DNA from 2 places in the Ruegeria sp. BB10 genome. Region 1 is predicted to be linked to the other one. Evidence: riboswitches for the same ligand, from Rfam matches in the RefSeq annotation. Region 1 holds a riboswitch; the other holds the start of a gene.
The links. Region 1 has a riboswitch for thiamine pyrophosphate ahead of thiD (bifunctional hydroxymethylpyrimidine kinase/phosphomethylpyrimidine kinase). Riboswitches for the same ligand answer to the same signal wherever they lie in the genome.

Region 1 (7,802 bases):
CCAGCACGGCATGGCCCGCAGCTGTGTCCCATTCCATCGTGCGGCCAACGCGGGGGTAAAGATCTGCCTCGCCCGTGGCCACCAAACAGAATTTCAGGGATGAGCCCGCGCTCTTGCTGTCCTTCACCTGATATTTGTTGATGTAATCCTCGGTGGCCTGATCGCGGTGCGATTTCGACGCCACGATCATAAGCGCTGAATTGTCCGGATTAGACACTGATATGGAAGTCACCTCCCCAGCCTGGGCTTTGTCCAATGCTCCGGTCTCTTCAACCGACTGACCATCGGCCTGTGTATAAAACATGCGGCCCTTTGCAGGCGCATAAACCACGCCACGGGTTGGAACGCCGTTTTCGACCAACGCAATATTCACCGTGAAATCGCCGCGCCGGTTGATAAATTCCTTGGTGCCGTCCAAAGGATCAACAATCAGGAATGTGTCACCCTTTTCTGAATGCGATGCGGACTGTTCCTCGGTCACCAGCAGAATATCCGGGAAGGCATCGCGCAGACCGGCCGAAATCGAGGCATCGGCAGCTTCGTCTGCTTCGGTCACCGGGCTGGAATCGGATTTGACCTTTACGTCGAAATCATCCGAATTGTAGATCTCCATGATCTTGTCACCGGCTTCCAGGGCCAGCCGTCGAATGACGGGAATGAGGGCGTCGTAGGTCACAAAAAAGCTCCGTTCCTGTGATTTGTTGATCGAATAGCCTGACGGCCTTATGATGTGCCGGTTACGAAACGGCAAGAATTTCGTGACAGATTGCAGGCGAAAAAACGGGAAAGACGCTTCGGGTGTATTATTTCAAGCGAAACCAGTCCTTACTGGGCGGCGCGTTCACAACGGCCGAGCTGATTTTCCACGCCGTTGTTCGCAGCATACGGTCCCAGCATCACAACGCGGTCGTGGCCATAATCATCAACATCTTGCAGGTTCTGGCCCTAGTTTTGGTGTTATATACGATCCTGTCTTTCCTGGGACCACGTATTGCAAGAATCCGCGGCGAATTTGTCCTGTTTCTGCTGTCGGGCGTGTTTCTGTTCATCACCCATATCAAATCCGTCAGCGCGGTAGCGGGGGTCGGGACCGGCAACAACCCGATGATGCTGCATTCGCCGATGAACATGGTTGTCGTCCTGTTGGCCACCGCTTTTGGGGCGCTTTACACGCAGATTGTGACAATCATCGTGATCCTCTTTATTTACAGTGTAGCAGTCGCGCCAATTGAAATTCAGGAACCGGGCGGCGCTTTTGGCATGTTGATCCTGAGCTGGTTTGTTGGCTGCGCGATTGGCGTCGTCTTCATGGCTCTGCGACCGTGGTTTCCCACTTTTGTGACAGTCCTGACCAATATCTACCGGCGCTTGAACATGATCTTTTCGGGTAAAATGTTCGTGGCGAATGCGCTGGGCGGTGCCACGTTGGCCATGTTCACTTGGAACCCCCTGTTTCACGTCATCGATCAGTGCCGCGGTTTTCTTTTCCGCAATTATTTTCCTCGCAATACCAGCTGGGAATACGCGCTTTGGGTGGGGCTGATCTTGTTGCTGATCGGCTTGTTGGGAATTTTCTTTTCCCGTCAGCATGTGTCCCAAAGCTGGGAGGCGCGCCGCTAACGTGCCACACGCAGCGTCAGGTTGATCCGACCACCCTTGGGCAACAGTTTTGATGATCCGAACCGGATGCGGTCGACGCCGTGATAGGTCAGCCGGGCGGGCCCGCCCATGATCACCACATCACCCGAATTCAGCCAGATGGATTCGGTCTTGCCGCCGCGTGTCTGGTTGCCGATGCGGAACAGGGCATCATCCCCCAGTGAGATCGACAGGACCGGCCAGGAAAAATCGGCCTCGTCCTTGTCCTGATGCAACCCCATCCGGGCCCCTTCGCCGTAGTAGTTGATCAAACAGCAATCAGGATCGCGATCCGCGCTGGCAAGGTCGCGCCAGATATCAAGAATCTGATCCGGGATCGCGGGCCAAACCGCGCCTTTGGGGTGTTGCGCCTGATATCGGTATCCCGTCTTGTCGGTGACCCAGCCCAGTGATCCGGCCGACGTCATACGCACGGACATTTCCTTACCCGATGGCGTGACCGGCCGGAACAAAGGGGCCGATTTCAGAATCGGCCGCAGGCTGTCGATCAGCCGCTCCTGCGCGGGCCCGTCCAGCCAGGCTTTCCTGATATCAAAACCGCGTAAAAGCAGCCGCGCCATCCGAGAATCCCCGATCCTTGCCAAAACCTTGCCAAAAAGGCCACAGATTCCCGAAAACCTGCGTTTTACAACGCTTGCAGGCCTCTGATCCCGCCCTTATATACGCCGGGACGCGCGATGGTGTAGGGCTGTTGCGCACATCAGATCGGGGCCGGGTGCCATAACGGGTTCGGACCTCGGGACATCGCCTTGAAGAGAAAGGGATTGAACATATGGGAAAAGTAATCGGGATTGACCTCGGAACCACCAACTCGTGCGTGGCCATCATGGACGGCTCGCAGCCGAAGGTCATCGAAAACGCCGAAGGGGCGCGGACCACGCCCTCGATCGTCGCCTTCACCGAAGATGAGCGACTGGTCGGTCAGCCTGCAAAACGCCAGGCGGTCACCAACCCCGACAACACGATCTTTGGTGTTAAGCGTCTGATCGGTCGTCGTGTGGATGATGCAGAAGTCGAAAAAGACAAGAAAATGGTGCCGTACGCCATCGTCGATGGCGGCAATGGCGACGCGTGGGTTGAAGCCCGCGGTGAAAAGTACTCCCCAAGCCAGATCTCGGCCTTCACTCTGGGCAAGATGAAGGAAACCGCCGAGAGCTATCTGGGTGAGGAAGTCACGCAAGCCGTGATCACCGTTCCTGCATATTTCAACGACGCACAGCGTCAGGCCACCAAAGACGCCGGTAAAATCGCCGGTCTGGAAGTGCTGCGGATCATCAACGAACCGACAGCGGCTGCGCTGGCCTATGGTCTGGACAAAGAAGAAACTCAAACCATCGCGGTCTATGACCTTGGTGGCGGTACTTTCGACGTGACCATTCTGGAAATCGACGACGGCCTGTTCGAGGTCAAATCGACCAACGGTGACACCTTCCTGGGTGGTGAAGACTTTGACATGCGCATCGTCAACTACCTGGCGGATGAGTTCAAAAAGGAACACGGTGTCGACCTGTCGCAAGACAAGATGGCGCTGCAGCGTCTGAAAGAAGCTGCTGAGAAAGCCAAGATTGAGCTGTCTTCGACTTCGCAAACCGAAATCAACCAGCCGTTCATCTCGATGGGTTCGAACGGTCAGCCGCTGCACATGGTCATGAAACTGACCCGTGCCAAGCTGGAATCGCTGGTTTCGGACCTGATCAAAAAGTCGATGAAGCCCTGCCAGGCCGCTCTAAAAGACGCTGGTCTGTCGGCTGGCGACATTGACGAAGTTGTTCTGGTCGGTGGTATGACCCGGATGCCGAAAGTGATCGAAGAGGTCACCAAGTTTTTCGGGAAAGAGCCGCACAAGGGTGTGAACCCGGACGAAGTGGTTGCCATGGGCGCCGCCATCCAGGCCGGTGTTCTGCAGGGCGACGTCAAAGACGTTGTTCTGCTGGACGTGACCCCGCTGTCGCTGGGTATCGAAACGCTGGGTGGCGTGTTCACCCGCCTGATCGATCGCAACACCACGATCCCGACCAAAAAGTCTCAGGTCTTCTCGACCGCCGAAGACAACCAGAACGCCGTAACCATCCGCGTGTTCCAGGGTGAGCGTGAAATGGCTGCGGACAACAAGATCCTGGGTCAGTTCAACCTCGAAGATATCCCGCCTGCACCGCGCGGCATGCCTCAGATCGAGGTGACTTTTGATATCGACGCCAACGGCATTGTCTCGGTTTCGGCCAAGGACAAAGGCACCGGCAAAGAGCAGAAGATCACCATCCAGGCCTCGGGCGGTCTGTCGGATGAAGACATCGACAAGATGGTCAAGGACGCCGAAGAGAACGCGGAAGCCGACAAGGAACGCCGCGAGCTGGTCGACGCCAAGAACCAGGCGGAAAGCCTCATCCACTCGACCGAAAAGTCGATGGAAGAGCATGCCGACAAAGTCGACCCGACCACCATCGAAGCCATCGAGCTGGCAATTGCCGCGCTGAAGGACGAGCTGGAGACCGAGAATGCCGACAAGATCAAGTCGGGCATCCAGAACGTCACCGAAGCGGCCATGAAGCTGGGCGAAGCCATCTATAAGGCGCAAGCCGAAGAAGGTGAGGATGAGCCTGCGGCGGCAGATGCTGCGCCGGGTGAGGACGACATTGTTGACGCCGAGTTCGAAGATCTGGACGACGACAAGCGTAACTAACGGGTAACCGGGCCAATGTGGGCCGGTCCGGTTGCCGGGCCGGCCCAAATACGTTGAGGCTGAAGGAAATACTGATGTCAAAACGCGACTACTACGATGTGCTCGGCGTATCAAAGGGCGCATCAGCGGATGAAATCAAAAAGGGTTTTCGCAAGAAAGCCAAAGAGTTGCATCCCGATCGCAACAAAGACAACCCGGATGCCGAGTCGCAGTTCAAAGAAGCCAACGAGGCTTATGATGTTCTGCGCGACGCCGACAAAAAGGCCGCCTATGATCGCTTTGGTCACGCCGCCTTTGAAAACGGTATGGGCGGTGGTGGTGGCCGTCCCGGTGGCGGCTTTGGTCAGGGTGATTTCTCCAGCGCGTTCTCAGACGTGTTCGACGATCTGTTCGGCGATTTCATGGGCGGTCAGCGTGGCGGCCCCGGTGGCGGGCGCCGTGCGGCGCGCGGATCGGACCTGCGCTATAACCTGCGCGTGACGCTGGAAGAGGCGTTCGCGGGCCTGCAGAAAACCATCAGTGTTCCTGCTGCCGTGGCCTGTTCGGCCTGTGACGGATCGGGTGCAGAAGGCGGAGTGGAGCCAACCACCTGTCCAACCTGTTCGGGCATGGGCAAGGTGCGTGCACAGCAGGGTTTCTTTACCGTCGAACGATCCTGCCCGACCTGTTCGGGTCTGGGTCAGATCATCAAGAACCCCTGTAAAGCCTGTGGCGGTGCAGGCCGCGTGGAAAAAGAGCGTGCGCTGTCCGTCAACATCCCCGCCGGTGTCGAGACCGGAACCCGCATCCGCCTGGCGGGTGAGGGTGAAGCTGGGATGCGCGGTGGCCCTCCGGGCGATCTGTATATCTTTGTCGAAGTTTCGGATCACAAGCTGTTCGAACGCGACAGTGTGAACCTCTATTGCCGCGTCCCGGTCAGCATGGCCAAGGCTGCGCTGGGCGGTTCGATCGAAGTGCCAACCATCGATGGTGGCCGCGGCCGCGTGCAAATACCAGCAGGCAGCCAATCGGGCCGTCAGATGCGCCTGCGCGGCAAAGGCATGCCCGCCCTGCGTGGCGGCGGTGTGGGTGACATGTTCATCGAACTGGCGGTGGAAACGCCGGTCAACCTGACCAGTCGCCAAAAAGAACTGCTGAAAGAGTTCGACGATTTGGGTGAGGATAACCACCCGGAATCAAAAAGTTTTTTCTCATCCGTCAAATCCTTTTGGGATGGGATGAAGGGCTAAGATCACTCCACCAAGTTGCTAAAAGGCCGATCCCCTTGGGTCGGCTTATTTCGTTTTATAGGTCCAGTTTGTCCATGAACTTCGCGAAATTTGGCTCTTGAATCTTGCCACATCCCCTGAGATTGTCGCGCCAACCGTTGGGGTGCCCTGATCAAGGGGCTGAGAGGCGTGAATGCGCTAACCCATCGAACCTGATCCGGGCAATACCGGCGTAGGGAACGGTCTACACACACAGACGTTTTCCATGCTGCGTTGCCCCCTGATGATGGAGCAACGATATGGCGCATATTGCCCTGACAATTGCGGGCTCGGACAGTGGTGGTGGGGCCGGGATTCAGGCCGATCTCAAGGCGATGTCTGCGTTGGGCGTGTATGGGGCCAGCGTGATCACGGCGGTCACGGCGCAGAACACGCGGGCTGTGACCGCAGTGCATGGCATACCGCTCAACGTAGTGGCCGCTCAGATCGAGGCGGTGCTGACCGACCTGGATGTAGGCGCGATCAAGATCGGCATGCTTGCGACCCCTGAAATTATTCAAACCGTTGCCGGGGCCATCGCTGGGTATGATGGCCCCGTCGTTTTGGACCCGGTGATGATCTCCAAATCTGGCGATGCCTTGCTGGCACAGGGTGCCGTTCAGACCCTGCGTGATGTTCTTATGCCCCGAGCGACCATGCTGACCCCGAACTTACCCGAGGCCGCTTGTTTGCTGGGCACCTCGGACGCCGAATCCCCCGATCAGATGATCGCGCAGGGGATGGCGCTGTGCGGGCTGGGCGCGCGCTCGGTATTGATGAAAGGCGGACATGGGCGCGGCGACGTTTGCCACGATGTGTTGATTGATCCCTCGGGAGTTGTGGCAGAATTCAACGCCACTCGGCGCAATACGCGCAACACGCATGGCACCGGTTGCACCCTGTCGTCTTCGATAGCAGCCGGGCTGGCGCGAGGGCTGGGCCTGACCGACGCGGTCGCGCAGGCGCATGAGTATCTGCAAGGGGCCATTGCTAAAGCTGACAGTCTGATGGTCGGACAGGGGCATGGCCCGGTTCATCATTTCCATCGGGTCTGGCCCGCGTGACGGTCTGGTCGGTCATAGGGGCCGGTGTGGCCGGGCTGGCCGTAGCCAGCGAGCTAGTGTCGCGCGGGGCCAAGGTTCAGATCTTTGATCCCAGTGGTCCACCTGGCCCGCATGGGTGTTCTTGGTGGGCTGGCGGTATGCTGGCCCCGTGGTGCGAGTTTGAAAACGCCGAAGAACCTGTGTTGCGGCTGGGCATGGCTGCGTTCGAGTGGTGGTCTACGCGTACTCGGGTGGAACAACGTGGCACGCTGGTTGTTGCCAACCCGCGTGATCTGCCGGATTTGCGTCGGTTCGCTCGTCGGACCGGGGGGGGTACCGAGATTAGTCAGGCTGAAATTGTCAGTTTAGAGCCTGATTTAACCAGTTTCACCAAAGGTCTTCATTTCACGGATGAGGCTCATCTGAACCCGCGACAGGCGCTGCGGGATCTGTACCGCCAATTGCTGGACCAAGGGGTAGGCTTCCACCGGAAACTGGCCCCGACCCAGCTGGAGAATGCAATCGATTGCCGCGGTCTGCACGCGCGTGAGGTTTTGCACGACCTGCGCGGCGTCAAGGGAGAGATGTTGGTGATCCGCTGCCCTGACGTGACCCTGACGCGACCTGTACGTCTACTGCATCCAAGGATGCCGCTGTACATCGTGCCGCGTGGGGATGGTGTCTACATGCTGGGCGCAACGATGATCGAAAGCGAAGACAGCAGCCGCATCACGGCCCGATCCATGCTGGAACTGCTCAGCGCCGCCTATGCGCTGAACCCCGCCTTTGGCGAGGCCGAGGTGCTTGAGATCGGTGTCGATCTGCGCCCGGCTTTTCCCGACAACCTGCCCCGCATCCGGCGGCTGGGGCATACGATTTATGCCAACGGACTGTACCGCCATGGCTATCTGCTGGCCCCAGCGCTGGCGCAGGGAGTGGCCGATCTGGCGTTGAACAACAAACATTCGGAGATGGTCGATGAAGATCGTGCTTAATGGTGAATCGCGCGAGGTGCGCGCCGAAATCCTCTCGGACCTGTTGGTCGAATGCGGGTTCTCGGGGAGGGTGGCGACAGCTGTAAACGAAGACTTTGTGCCCTCGGGTCTGCGCATTGCTCAAAAGTTGACCGATGGCGACCGGGTTGAAGTCGTCGCGCCGATGCAGGGAGGCTGA
Region 2 (7,802 bases), on a different contig from region 1:
GGATCAATTGACGGACGACGAGAAAAAACTCTTCGTGCGGCAGGTGGAAGTGTTCGCCGCTTATGCGGCTTATACAGACCATGAAATTGGGCGTGATTGACGCAATAGAGGACCTCGGAAAACGTGACAACACACTGATCTTCTACATCAACGGTGACAATGGCACCTGGCTGAGGGTGGTCCAATGGGGACACCGAACGAGGTGGCTTGGTTCAATGGTATCGCAGAGATGCCTGCAAAAACGCAGTTGCAGTGGTACGATGTCTGGGGAACGGACCAGACATACAATCACATGTCTGCAGGATGGTCCTGGCTTTGATACTCCGTTTGACTATTTCAAGCAGAATGCAAACAGGCTTGGCGGCATCCGACAGAACATGGTGGTGTCATGGCCTGACGGAATCGCAGACAAAGGTGGTCAGCGAGATCAGTTCATGCATGTAATCGACGTCGTGCCGACGATCCTAGAAGTCACCGGAATTGATGCACCGTTGGAAGTCGACGGGATTGTTCAATCTCCAATTGAAGGCACCAGCTTTGCATATACTTTCGATGAGAAAAACAAGGATGCACCGAGCCGTCACCGAACTCAGTACTTTGAAATGATGGGACAATGGGCTTTGTATCACGAAGGTTGGTTATTGAGCACCAAAGTAAACCGGATGCCATGGGAAACGCCAAAGACACCAAACCCTGACCCTTTGAACAATCAAGTGCTCGAGCTTTACGATCTAACCACGGATATGAATCAAAGAAATGATCTAGCGGCGCAGCACCCAGAGAAGATCGAAGAACTGAAGGCTATATTTATAGAAGAAGCAAATAAGTATCAGGTCTTCCCGATGGATGCCTCGGTCACGTCCAGAATTTCATTACCTCGGCCAAGCATTGCGGCGGGACGAAACGAGTTCGTTTATGTCCGGCCAATGACTGGGGTTCCTCAGGAGATTCCCAAGTATTCTTAACAGCTCGTACACCATTACAGCAGAGATAGATGTGCCCGAAGGTGGTGCTGAAGGCATGATTTTGACATCAGGCGGCCGCTTTGCCGGTTACGGTTTCTACCTACTTGATGGCAAGCCAGTCTTCTCTGAATATGTTGAATCTAGAACGGATAAAATGGGAAGGCAAAGAGGCCTTGGCACCCGGAAAGCACACTCTGGAGTTTGACTTCAAATATGACGGCCTCGGACCGGAACCTCGCATATGGAAGCACCAGTGGTTTAGGTCAGGTGGCACCGGGACGCTGAAAGTCGATGGCGAAGTCGTAGCAACCCAAAAGATGAAGAACACTATTCCCACCACCCTTCAGTGGGACGAGGCGTTTGACATAGGTTCTGATACATTGACCGGCGTTAACGACGACGACTACCAACCACCGTTCCCACTAACCGCGAAACTGGAAAAGCTTACGATAAAAATCGACCGGCCCCAGTTGAGCCAAGCGGATATTCAAAAACTCGAAGACGCGATGCAAAGAGCAAGCGACTAGTTGGCTCACAGGGTTGAGAGGTTGCCTACTTGCTTGAGTCGGCAGTGGAAAACCGGATGGTATATTTGTCCGCTTCGTCCGCAGAACGGTCATTCAGCCATCTTCTAATTGCGCACGTGCAGCGAATGTCCGTAATGCCGAGCCGCACTGCAGAATGCTGAACGACCGACTAAAGTCCGGTAAGGGCCGGAAGTGATCAGGGCAGGGCACTCAGTCGCTCAACATTGTTCAGCACAAAACCTTACGCTGTGAAGCTGTCGGTCTGCGAGTTGTTTCCGCTCTCGGAAGTTCCCAATGCGCGTCGCAGTCGACGATCGTATTGCTGCAGTCTGAGACAAGCTTGATAAGTCCAAATCAGCGAAATCCACCAAAATGCATGAGAATCTTAAGTCGTTGAATTATGGGGAAGACGAGTCTCAATAATTCAGTCCCATTATTTACGTACTCCGACAATTCTCCCTCAAATGAGGGAATTCCCCTATAAGACGTCTTATGTTAAATAACCGTGTTTAACTTACCGTCGATATGCGGAGTATCTGTCGAATTGGTCGGCATGCGCATCAGATAAGACCGTATTTCTGGTGACATACTGCACCGAATGGAAGGTCCCGGCCGTTCGAGAAAATCTGAAACAAATTAATTTTGGTGCTTGTTTAAGCCGTGAATCTCAAGCTAAACCACCTGTACGCAGGGGAGTCCCACCAAGGGGACTGAGAGGCTGACGGGGCAATGCCCGGCGACGCGACCCTTTGAACCTGACCCAGTTGATACTGGCGTAGGAAGCTAGGGCGCGCAGGCCACAATACCGGGCAAGCGCACTCCGAACAGGGGGCTGTCTGCCTTCTCGTTTCCCCAAGCCAAAACTCATCTGGTGTCTTTTTAAGTTGAACTGCTTGAGGAGCACCAACATGAACGTCCCCAACCCCAAAATCACCGCCGGTGAACTGCCCGCATCGCGCAAGATCTATGTAAACGGCACAGTGCACCCGGATGTGCGCGTGCCAATGCGTGAAATTTCGGTCCACCCCACGGCGGGGGAGCCACCCTTGCCCGTGTATGACAGTTCAGGGCCGTATACCGATCCGCAGGTGATGACGGACATTCGGCAAGGTCTGGCGCCGCTGCGTCGCAAGTGGATTGAGGCTCGAGCAGATGCCGAAGAATATGATGGACGTGAGATCAAACCGGAAGACAACGGTTTTGTCGAAGGTGATCGGCTAACGCCCGAGTTCCCTGTGCGCCCGCGCCCTCTGCGCGCCAAGGATGGAAAGGCTGTGACGCAACTGGCCTATGCTCGCGCCGGCATCGTCACCCCGGAAATGGAATTCATCGCCATCCGTGAAAACCAACTGCGCGAGGCTGTCGTTGAACAGCGCGAAGGCAATGATTGGGGTGCAAACATCCCTGATTATGTGACCCCGGAATTCGTGCGGGACGAGGTCGCCGCTGGTCGCGCCATTATCCCTGCGAATATCAACCACCCTGAAAGCGAACCGATGATCATCGGGCGTAATTTCCTGGTCAAGATCAACGCCAATATGGGTACCTCGGCTGTGACCTCTTCGATGGAAGAAGAGGTCGATAAAATGGTCTGGTCGATCCGTTGGGGTGCTGATACCGTCATGGACCTGTCGACCGGCCGCAACATCCACAACACCCGTGAATGGATCATCCGCAACAGCCCGGTGCCGATTGGCACCGTGCCGTTGTATCAAGCGCTGGAAAAGGTCAACGGCATTGCCGAAGACCTGACATGGGAAGTGTTCCGTGACACGCTGATCGAACAGGCCGAACAAGGCGTCGACTATTTCACCATCCACTCAGGCGTGCGCCTGCATATGGTGCCGATGACGGTAAAACGGGTTACCGGTATTGTGTCGCGCGGTGGGTCGATCATGGCCAAGTGGTGCTTGCATCACCACAAGGAAAGCTTCCTCTATGAGCATTTCGACGAAATCTGCGACATCTGCCGGGCCTATGATGTGTCGTTCAGCCTAGGCGACGGTCTGCGTCCCGGCTCTATCGCCGACGCTAATGACGAGGCACAATTTGCCGAGCTTGAGACGCTGGGTGAGCTGACCAAAATCGCGTGGGCCAAGGATTGTCAGGTGATGATCGAAGGCCCCGGACACGTAGCCATGCACAAGATCAAAGAAAACATGGACAAGCAATTGGAGTGTTGCCACGAGGCGCCCTTTTACACGCTTGGCCCCCTGACCACCGATATCGCGCCGGGCTATGACCACATCACCAGCGGCATTGGTGCTGCGATGATTGGCTGGTTTGGTTGTGCGATGCTCTGCTATGTCACGCCTAAAGAACATCTGGGGCTGCCGGACCGGGATGATGTGAAAACTGGGGTTATTACTTATAAGATCGCCGCTCACGCCGCTGATTTGGCTAAAGGTCTGCCGGGCGCGCAACGTCGTGACGATGCGCTGTCCCGCGCCCGGTTCGAGTTCCGCTGGGAAGATCAGTTCAACCTGTCGCTGGACCCGGAAACGGCGCGGGAATTCCACGACCAAACCCTGCCCAAACAAGCGCATAAGGTGGCGCATTTCTGTTCCATGTGCGGGCCGAAATTCTGCTCGATGCGGATCAGCCACGACATTCGAACTGAAGCGCAGAAAGAGGGGATGGAGGCCATGGCCGCCAAATTCCGTGAAGGCGGCGACCTTTACATGCCCGTGAAAGACTAAACACCGCGGCGGAGCCGATCCTTTCGGCTCCGCACGCTCTTGCATTGAAGGGAAACTACTCTCAGGGCAATAGATCGGATACTTTGCTGAACCCAGTCAAATCGAAGCCAAATGAAATTGGCTCTCCGACCCTGTTTTTAGCGTCGATCTGCAATTGATTACCTGCCCGCATCGCAGACATCCATTCCTGGGAAACTGGCGAACGGGCAAAACAACCTTGTGCCTCGCATGTCAGGAACTCCAGACGGGCGACCTCGGCATCATCCACCTTTGCAACCAGCCCTTCCGAGAACAAGAGACCGAATGGCAGGGTCAGCACGGTCTCAGTCTCGTCCTTACCTGCAGCCTTGATAAATGCGATGGACGTAAGCCTTTGGTTGTTTTCGGTCAAAACGATGCTTTGGGTCATTTCGCAGATCAACTCGGACCCAACGGCCCGATTGCTGCAATTGACCGACCATGGCGGCGCTGCGCCTTCCTGCGCAGCAAGGGGAGTTGCCAATCCCAATGTGACTCCCAAAGCGCTTATCCAAGTTTTCATCCTGCTGTCCCTCATCGATTAGAATTGTAGTCCAAGGCCAAGACCTACCTGCAGGGCCCTGGTTGAGTCTCCGAACAAATGATCGAGGCTCAGATTGACAAAGCTGCTGTCATCCAGCGCAAACAGCCCCAACCGGGCCGAGACCAAGCCATGCGCGTCGCCGACAAAGCTGGTGTTTGAAAACCCACCGTCAGCGGTGCTCGCTCCGTTGAACCCGGCGGTGACCGATACGGTATCATCCGACGAGAGAATGGCACCAACCTGAAAACTTACGCGGAGCTTCTGCGAGGCACTCAGGGTTTGCTCGGTTCCGATTTCCAGCGAAGGCGTGAACGAATAGATCATCTCGCTATCGTCTTGCAGAACGACCCCCGCCAGGGTTGCATCGCCATTGCTTTCGGTTGCCAGACGTGTGGCATCAACGGCTACCTCAGGGCGCAGATAGGAACTGCCGCCCGCGAACCTGTGGTCATAAGCAAGGCTGAGACGCAGGTTCTGATGGTTCATCTTGTGCTTGATCTCGCTGACACCAACGGTGCTTACGATTTGACCGTTGGGCAACACACCACTGATCCCGCCCGCGCTGAGCGTATCATAGTCTGACCAACCGGCCGACAGCTGGGCTGCAAACTCCCAAGCGCCGGTGTATTTGGTCAGCGAGGCACCCAGATTGAACCGATCACCCGTTGCATTGTAATTCGATCCGTTCCGGAGGCTCATCTCGTCATAGCCTACCGCGAACCCGGCGAATAGCTCATCCCCAACCGGCAGACGGACACCAGCCGACAGGTTGGTGTCGTTGATGTCCAGCTCTTCGTACATGCCGGTCTGATCGCGGTCATAAAAAGACCGCCCGCCTGAGAACCAAACACAATTGCGCGGGTCATCCCCGAACTGGTAATCGGTAAACCGTTCGCAATTGTGCAGCGTGTCCGCAAATACCCGGGTGCCATAAAGCGCATCCACGGCATCGGCGGCATAGTCGGCAGTCGACAGGCTTTCGATTGCGGCGATGACATCGGCCTCGGACTGCATGTTGCCGATCAAGGCGAACAGTTGGCCTTGGGCAGCCGATCCCTGCCCGTTCAGAACTTGGTTGATGTAATCCCCGATGGCCGCCTGATTGGCGTTCATGCCGGGGGTCGAATAATCCGGCGTGATCACCAGGTCGACCGAACTGCCGTCAGAGGTGGAGCCGTTCAGGCCGATGGAATAATCCAGCACCACAGTGTCTTCGATCAGCGTGCCCGCGTCTGCGGCGGTTCCATCAGGATTGATGATGACAAGCGGCAAGGCCCTTTCCAGCGTATTCAGCAGTGGCACCAGCGTACCGCCCATGGTGGCATTGCCGGTGGCATTAACCAGGTCGCTGTTGCCACCCGATGCCCCAGAGGTCAGGAAATACACGTCGAAGGTTGACGTTGCCGTTGCTCCAAAGGCCAGGCTTCCGGTTAGGTTCAATGTCTGGCTGACATTTCCGCTGAAGGTAAAGTCACTGGCCGCAACCGTCGCCGTCAAATCTCCGTCCAGACCCAGATTGGCCCCTAGTACAAAATCACCGTTCACCTGCATGAAGCCGTCAGCACCCAGATTGACCGTATCCAACGCATAGAAGTCCGCGCCGTCTTCGACGGTAAAGCCGTTAGTGCCTGCGCCAAGATCCATGTTGCCAAGGGCCGTACCCGCAAGCGAGATTTGTTCGTTGCCGTCGCCCCCATTCACCAATTGATCGTTGCCGGCGATCAACAGGGTATCTTTAGACAGGGTCAGCACATTGTCGGTGCCGCCGTCCACAACGATTGATGCGACTGACCCCGCCTCACCAGTGCCGCCCATGACGACGCCGTCAAAGCCAAGTGTGATCGCGTCTGCGCCATCACGCCCCTCGGATTGTGCCAAGACGCCGATGCCGCCCTCGCCCACCGACAGGATGTTACCATCAAGCGTCATGTCGATGGCGCCACCAGAGCCCGCACCACCGGCAGCCCCGCGATAGACCGAGTCCACCATGCCACCGCCGCCGCCAAGCGACTGCGCCACAACACCAATCGCATTTTCGCCCGTCGTGACGATGTTGCCGGATTGCGAGAATCCGATATCGCCGCCATCACCGCCATTTGCAGCAGACAGGTTTACCGTGATCCGGCTGGCCTCCATATCGGTTGAAACGAGACCGCCGCCGCCACCGATACTTTGGATGACGAACCCGTGCGATCCAGTTCCACTGGTAGTCATGTCCCCGATATTTGCAAAGCCGACATCACCACCGTCACCGGTTGAGTCGTCTTGCGCGCCCAGCGTTACATCCGCACGCCCAAGACCCGAGATGACAACTTCGCCCCCACCGGCACCGATACTCTGAACGCTTTGGCCAAAGGATCGGTCACCACTTGTGAACACGTTGCCGTCCAGCAAAAGGTCGATATCGCCGCCATCGTTGTTGAAGCTGGGATCAGAACCCAGGATCACAGACGCGGCCTTTTGGATCCCGGCTTCGCCATCCGTGTTGCTGTTCAGCACAAGCTTACCGCCGCCGCCGCCGATGGATTGCGCCGCTCCGGCGGACGAGAACGCGCCATCGGTGCCAACATCACCAGTCCGGCTTCCGTCCACGTCTCCGCCACCAGCGTCGTCCGTGTCAATCGCACCCAGACGTGCGGTGATGTCGATAGCGTCACCGTCTTGAACATCCACCGTGGTCGCGGATGTACCGCCGCCGCCACCGACACTCTGAAGCATCAGGCCGGTCGAGCGATCGCTTGTGGTGGCAATGTTGCCGTTATGGGCCTGCGTGATCTGGTTGCCCGCCATACCCGACACGTCGTCGCCACCAAGGGCGATATCGCTGCTGACGACCGAGCCGGTCGCGCCAGCGGTCGTGGTGGTGAAATCGACAGAGGCATCAGTATTGCCACCGCCGCCATTCACCGATTGGACAAAGACCGCTTCGCTGCCCACGCCATTGACCAGAATATCTCCGGTCGAATTGACAGTTACAGTGCCCACCGAACCGGTGGATCCCTCCCGAGCCCCCAGCGCCTGCGAGATTGTGTAATCCAGCACCGAGACC

Region 2: it holds a riboswitch for thiamine pyrophosphate, as region 1 does, so the genes downstream of both, thiC (phosphomethylpyrimidine synthase ThiC) here and thiD (bifunctional hydroxymethylpyrimidine kinase/phosphomethylpyrimidine kinase) in region 1, are expected to answer to the same signal.

Annotation. Positions count from the first base shown of each region.
Region 1 covers NZ_JBQFIW010000001.1:2,755,843-2,763,644, reverse strand. The annotation lists gene cysQ (3'(2'),5'-bisphosphate nucleotidase CysQ) at 1-676, opposite strand, end outside; gene ACR3EP_RS14280 (ABC transporter permease) at 799-1,620, shown strand; gene ACR3EP_RS14275 (alpha-ketoglutarate-dependent dioxygenase AlkB family protein) at 1,617-2,219, opposite strand; gene dnaK (molecular chaperone DnaK) at 2,432-4,339, shown strand; gene dnaJ (molecular chaperone DnaJ) at 4,414-5,568, shown strand; TPP riboswitch at 5,697-5,803, shown strand; gene thiD (bifunctional hydroxymethylpyrimidine kinase/phosphomethylpyrimidine kinase) at 5,847-6,650, shown strand; gene ACR3EP_RS14255 (FAD-dependent oxidoreductase) at 6,647-7,624, shown strand; gene thiS (sulfur carrier protein ThiS) at 7,608-7,802, shown strand.
Region 2 covers NZ_JBQFIW010000002.1:110,789-118,590, forward strand. The annotation lists gene ACR3EP_RS19575 (hypothetical protein) at 1-100, shown strand, start outside; gene ACR3EP_RS19580 (sulfatase-like hydrolase/transferase) at 93-965, shown strand; gene ACR3EP_RS19585 (hypothetical protein) at 1,046-1,492, shown strand; TPP riboswitch at 2,172-2,291, shown strand; gene thiC (phosphomethylpyrimidine synthase ThiC) at 2,401-4,191, shown strand; gene ACR3EP_RS19595 (invasion associated locus B family protein) at 4,253-4,732, opposite strand; gene ACR3EP_RS19600 (hypothetical protein) at 4,751-7,802, opposite strand, start outside.